Linked DNA regions of Cytobacillus sp. IB215665. The main gene of each other region encodes a partner of the protein of the gene in region 2 in a complex. Links are inferred from orthologs where the notes say so. Each region holds a gene or a part of one and is shown on either strand. Other genes may lie near its edges. The genes, in order: sirA and dnaA.

Region 1 (3,143 bases), on a different replicon or contig from region 2:
AAGTAAACCTAGATACGTCGTAAATGATACTAACTCTCCTAATGTCATCTCACCTAGTATGACATATCTTGAGCCAAACCCAACTGCTAATAGAAAAGATAGTCCAACAATGAGAGATATAGTAGGGTCAAATAGCGAATCAATCTTAGCCACAGTTACATTCTTTTTGACTACGTCTTCAGATTGTTCAAAAAATGCCTCATTGTCTTCTTTTTCCTGTCCAAAAGTTTTAATAACTTTTATCCCGCTAGTACTTTCTTGAACTTTGTCGTTTAAAGAAGAAAAAGCTTCCTGAGCTTTATGAAAATGTTTATGCAATAATGTTCCGTAAAAATTGGTTGCTAATGCCATAAAAGGCATTGGTATTAGACAAATTAATGTTAATTTCCAACTAATCGTAGCTGCCATTGTAATTAATACAAAACCACCTGTAGCTACTGAGTCGACAAGTGTTAATACTCCCGCACCTGCTGTTTGCTGAATGGCTTGAATATCATTTGTAGCATGTGCCATTAAGTCACCTATACGCTTCTTTTGGTAAAATGATTGAGACATTTTTGTGAAATGCTCAAATAATTGGTTTCGTAACAACCTAGCCAGCTTTACTGATGATCCAAAAATCATCATCCTCCATACTAAACGGAGAAAATAAACTATAATAGTAACTGCAATTAATAACAACATCCACTTTAATAATAGATTGATTGATAACGTCTGATCATTAATATGATCTACAACAATCCCTATTACTCTTGGTGCTACTAGTTCCAGCATAGCTACTATACATAGAACGAGAATCCCAAAAATATATGACTTTTTTTCTTTTTTAAAAAACCACATCAAGTCTTTAAAAACACTCATCTTTTGTCCCCCATTGAACTCAGTCAAGTAAACTTGTAATTCGTTGTACTAAGGTAAGTCTCTTGCCTCACCCTTTCTTCACCTATAAGATTTAATCCATCAGTGAGAAAGTGCTTGATATTTACTATGATAAGATATGTGCATATACATAAACATAGAAAATAATGTTTATCAGTATTGCAAAGAAATGATATGTATGAATAATCTAACACATACGAAAACTTCTAAACATTTATTTACAGACCATATTCATTATTTGTAATCGAATTCATAAAAAGACACCCAACCATTTGAGTGCCTTACAACTTTATTTTATTTGGTTGTTCATTGCTTTCATCATTTGATTGATTTTCTTTTGTGATGGCTTTTGACCCATTTGTGCCATCATCACTTTCAACATTTGTTCATTAATAGGTGGATTTTTCTTAAGATAGTTCATCATATATTTTCGAGCTATGAAAAATCCTAGAGCAACTCCAGCGACTAAACCTAAAGATACCCATAGAACTATTTCCCACATACTATTTTCCTCCTTCAAATTGTCTACATTACAGTGTACTAAACCAAATATGATTATACAATAGTTGAGCACAAAAGTCTCAATAAGAAATAATTTTTATATAAAACATGTAGTTTTATTTTTTTAACAGAACATTCAAAATATTATATGTGTGACAATAGTAATGAAAGATTCGCTATCATTACTAAAAAGCATTCATTTTAACTGGTTTTAACCAGCCATACCGGTCGAGCTGTAAATCCATTGCCAAGAAACAAGGATCGAATTTTCTTATAATCTCAAAAAATACAGCTTCAGCTTCATAGCTTCCTTCAGCAGTCAATTGCATGTATTCTTCATATACGACTAATTTTGCATAGCTTTTATTATCAGGTAATAATATGGAATGAACCTTACGATGAGAGTTATTATCGTTCTGGTTGTGTAGTTGTTTCACCAATAATTTGTGGATTGTAAGAGTAGGGATTGGTTGAGTAATATACTCTATTTGTTTTTTTAGTAATTGTTTTCTTGCACTATTAGCATGTTCATAATCTACAAACAGCTGTAATAGCATTTTCTCTCGTCCAAAATAATGTTTAGCAAATTGTTCTTCAATTAAATAAATACGATAGTGTCTCACGAAGTTCCCTCCTTTATCCTACATATTTAATCTAATTATAGACTTGTCTTATTTAAATTATTGTCTTATTCCGCAAAAATGAGCCACTTGTTTTGCCGAATTCTGTCTAATATCTCTGTTAATGATAATCACCTATTTTGTTTACGAGCGTATAATATAAAAGTTGAAAGCTATTTTCACATATATAGTTGTATTTCCTACTAAGACAAAACGTGTATACAATTCGTGTAAAGTAATATTAATGCAAAAACGGCCGATCAAAAAAAGCTAAACCGAAAGAGTGAAGGAGGTAAGATAAGGTGTTTACATCCCGAGTTAATTTCGATGCTAATGCATGTCATTATCAAATAATATATAATTCTCCTCAGTTACTTAACGACTATCATGTAAACCATACTAGTCGACACCCATATAACAACAGACAATTTCCTCCTGTTGACACAACAATGTTTAGTAAATCCGCAAAAGAAATGCAAAAGTTGATGAGTGAGGCTGCTTTAGTTCTAAATAAAATTGCTTACTCTAAGGAATTTGCACTTCAGGTCATGACCGCTGCTCAAGAGTCTCAGTTAAATAAAGTTGAACAATTAATTAAATCAACAGGTATTACTTCAGAAGTTGAATGTTCATTTAATCCAGATGGTATTACAATCACTTTTATTTTAGCAACTAGTGAAATTGATTGTTGCCATTTAAGTATTATTTTACGTTGGAGAAGTTAAAGAAAGGCTGTTGTCGTAAACATAATAATCTAGTGGTTTTCGTGTTTATTAAAAAAATCTATGCGAAAACACCTAAAAAAAAGAGCCCTTTAAAAAAGGCCCTCTTTTGCTTATTTTTGTAATAAGTTCTTTACTTTGTTTACTACGTTTTCAACTGTAAAACCATACTCTGCCATTATTTTTTCTCCAGGTGCAGATGCGCCAAACTGATTGATCGCTAAAATATCACCTTCATCACCAGTATACCTTTCCCAGCCTAATGAAGAAGCCATTTCAATACCTAAGCGTTTTTTAATGTTTTTAGGTAAAACAGCATCTTTATATTCTTGTGATTGTTCTTCAAAACGATCCCAAGATGGCATACTAACAACTGATACATGAACGCCATCATTAGCTAATGACTTCTGCGCCTCAACAG
Region 2 (3,330 bases):
ACATCTTTCGAATCGGTAAACACTTGTCGAATCAATCGCTTTATTCTATTTCTAGTAACAGCATTTCCAATCTTTTTACTTACAGACAAGCCAATTCGGAAAAAATCTTGCTCTGGTTTTTCAAGTACATAAATTACAAATTGACGGTTAGCAAAGGATTTTCCTTGTTTGAAAACTTTTTGAAATTCATCATTTTTTTTTATTCGATACTTTTTCTTCATTTTTATCCCCCTGTAATTCATAGGGTTTAACATTACAATGCGCAAAATTAAGAAAAGCCTACGATATCTATCATCCTTCCAACAACACTAAAGCTAGATAGTTTTATGAATAGCTTTAGTTGGCCGCTTTACGCGACAGCTTGGCGTCAAGCTGATAGATTTTGGGGCTAAATATAGTTAATGCTCAAGCATGAATAGCACTCCAACATAATGTATATACTTTCTTATCTAATTGAAAAAAGACCACTGACGTTTCAGTGGCCTAAGCTGATAATACTTTTCTTCCTCTACGACGACGACGAGCTAAAACCTTACGTCCGTTTTTCGAGCTCATTCGACTACGGAATCCATGTACTTTGCTCCGCTTACGATTATTTGGTTGATAAGTTCTTTTCATTATATGACACCTCCCTGAGGAATAGCTGTTAAAGACAGTCTTACTAATTATAGAAAAGAAACATAATAAATGTCAACCTATCATTTAAACTTCTATATTTTTTTAGAATTGACATACTTTCTCACATTAATAAAGTTGTAATACATCCCTGTGGACAACTTTTTCCCATTTATTTTTGTTCTTCTACAGTTATCGACAGCATTTACCCAATATCTCCTTTTGTGGACATTTTTTTTAAACAACCTGTTAAAGTTGTGGATAAGCTACTAAAAAGCATTGCAACTATTATATTTTTTTGTTATCATATTTGTGTTTTCTATCTGTGAATAATTTATTTTATAATTGCGTTATCCACAAAATGTGGATAACGTGTGGATATTTTATTAAAGGTTGTTTAAATACTTGTCCACAAGCATGGGGATTTGTCGATAAACTACTTTTCATCATTATAAACTGTTCTCCACACAATTTCTGCGTGTATATTTATTCAGTAATACTAATTATGTGAATGCAATCTAATGTAAGGGAGGGCATGTGTTGGAAAATATTTCAGATTTATGGGATAAAGCTCTCAGTGAAATTGAGAAAAAATTAAGTAAACCTAGCTTTGAAACGTGGCTAAAAGCGACAAAAGCATATTCATTAAAAAATGATACGTTAACCATTACGGCTCCAAATGAATTTGCAAGAGATTGGCTCGAGTCTAGATATTCTGTATTAATTGCAGAAACAATTTACGATATAACCGGTGAACAATTAACGATTAAATTTATTATTCCTCAAAATCAGCAAGATGAAGACCTTGAGACAAATATACCTGCGAAAAAAGTGAAAAAACAGGATAATAATCACCCTGAACTACTGCAAAATATGTTAAATCCAAAATATACATTTGATACCTTTGTCATTGGTTCTGGCAACCGATTTGCTCACGCAGCTTCATTAGCTGTAGCAGAGGCGCCAGCGAAAGCCTATAATCCACTTTTTATATATGGTGGAGTAGGATTAGGTAAAACTCATTTGATGCATGCTATTGGCCATTATGTAATCGAGCATAATCCTTCAGCTAAAGTAGTCTATTTGTCTTCCGAGAAGTTTACAAACGAATTTATTAATTCGATTAGGGATAATAAAGCAGTTGATTTTCGAAATAGATATCGTAATGTTGATGTTTTACTTATAGATGATATTCAATTTCTAGCTGGAAAAGAACAAACTCAAGAAGAATTTTTTCATACTTTTAATACTTTGCATGAAGAAAGTAAACAAATTGTTATCTCAAGTGACCGTCCTCCAAAAGAAATACCGACGCTAGAGGATCGCTTAAGATCTAGATTTGAATGGGGATTAATTACAGATATTACACCTCCTGATTTGGAAACAAGAATAGCAATATTGCGTAAAAAAGCAAAGGCTGAAGGACTAGATATTCCTAATGAAGCTATGTTATATATCGCAAATCAAATCGATTCAAATATACGTGAGCTTGAAGGTGCACTTATACGTGTTGTAGCTTATTCGTCACTTATTAATAAAGATATTAACGCAGATTTAGCTGCTGAAGCTTTGAAGAATATTATTCCTAGTGCTAAACCGAAAGTAATAACAATACATGAAATCCAAAAAACTGTTGGTCAGCATTATAATGTGAAACTTGAAGACTTTAAGGCTAAAAAACGCACAAAATCAGTCGCTTTTCCTAGACAGATTGCTATGTATTTATCACGAGAATTAACCGACTTCTCACTACCAAAGATCGGCGAAGAATTCGGGGGAAGAGATCACACCACTGTTATTCATGCACATGAAAAAATTTCTAAATTAATTCAAACCGATTCACAATTACAAAAACAATTGAATGATATTAACTCTCACTTAAAAGCATAGTAGGTTTATACTTATTCTTAATACTGTGAATAACTTAACACATATTACACACAGTCTATCCACATGTGGATAGACTGTGTTTCCTTTGCTATAATTAGTTATCCACAATTCCACAGCCCCTACTATTACTTCTACTATTTTTTTAAAAGATTATATATATATTCAATTGTTAACTAGTTTATGACTAAAGGAGGACTTTATAATGAAATTTATAATTCAACGAGACTATTTATTACGCAGTGTACAAGATGTAATGAAAGCCGTTTCTTCTAGAACAACAATTCCAATATTAACGGGTATTAAAATAGTGGCAAATGAAAATGGAGTTACATTAACAGGAAGTGATTCTGATATTTCTATTGAATCATTTATTCCGCTTGAACACGAAGATTTAGAAGTTGTTGAACTGGTCAAAAGCGGAAGTGTTGTTTTACAAGCTCGTGTATTTAGTGAAATTGTTAAAAAGCTTCCTAAAGAAAGTGTAGAAATTGATGTACAAAACCACTTTTTGACTATTATTAGATCTGGAAAAGCAGAATTTAATTTAAACGGCTTAGATGCAGAAGAATATCCATTATTACCACAAATTGAAGAAAATGATGCTTTTCAAGTTCCGTCTGATTTAGTAAAACAATTAATTAGACATACAGTTTTTGCCGTGTCCACGTCAGAAACACGACCTTTATTGACAGGTGTAAACTTGAAAATAGAAAATAACGAATTGACCTGTATTGCAACAGATAGTCATCGACTTGCTTTACGCAAAGCGAGAATTGATTTGAATACGACAGATGTATCGTATAATATTGTTATTCCAGGAAAAAG

Evidence for each region.
Region 1: the proteins of dnaA (region 2) and sirA are in contact, whole or in part, in a crystal structure (PDB 4TPS), measured with the Bacillus subtilis proteins. The link is inferred for Cytobacillus sp. IB215665 from one-to-one orthologs.

What each region holds. Positions count from the first base shown.
Region 1 is NZ_JAXBME010000016.1:73,626-76,768, forward strand. What follows is about bases 285-3,081. They hold sirA (sporulation inhibitor of replication protein SirA), read right to left. Parts: upstream 2,004-3,081; coding sequence 1,566-2,003; downstream 285-1,565. Other genes in these bases: SLH52_RS17465 (ABC transporter transmembrane domain-containing protein), read right to left, coding at 285-861; SLH52_RS17470 (YneF family protein), read right to left, coding at 1,169-1,381; SLH52_RS17480 (hypothetical protein), read left to right, coding at 2,303-2,725; tkt (transketolase), read right to left, coding at 2,836-3,081. Outside these bases: more of SLH52_RS17465, read right to left, coding at 1-284; more of tkt, read right to left, coding at 3,082-3,143. UniProt on the Bacillus subtilis protein: Inhibits DNA replication initiation during sporulation, preventing overinitiation and thus enforcing diploidy; probably the main regulator of sporulation replication initiation under Spo0A control.
Region 2 is NZ_JAXBME010000001.1:11,325-14,654, reverse strand. What follows is about bases 347-3,330. They hold dnaA (chromosomal replication initiator protein DnaA), read left to right. Parts: upstream 347-1,155; coding sequence 1,156-2,505; downstream 2,506-3,330. Other genes in these bases: dnaN (DNA polymerase III subunit beta), read left to right, coding at 2,708-3,330; rpmH (50S ribosomal protein L34), read right to left, coding at 484-618. Also shown: rnpA (ribonuclease P protein component), read right to left, coding at 1-221. UniProt on the Bacillus subtilis protein: Plays an essential role in the initiation and regulation of chromosomal replication. ATP-DnaA binds to the origin of replication (oriC) to initiate formation of the DNA replication initiation complex once per cell cycle.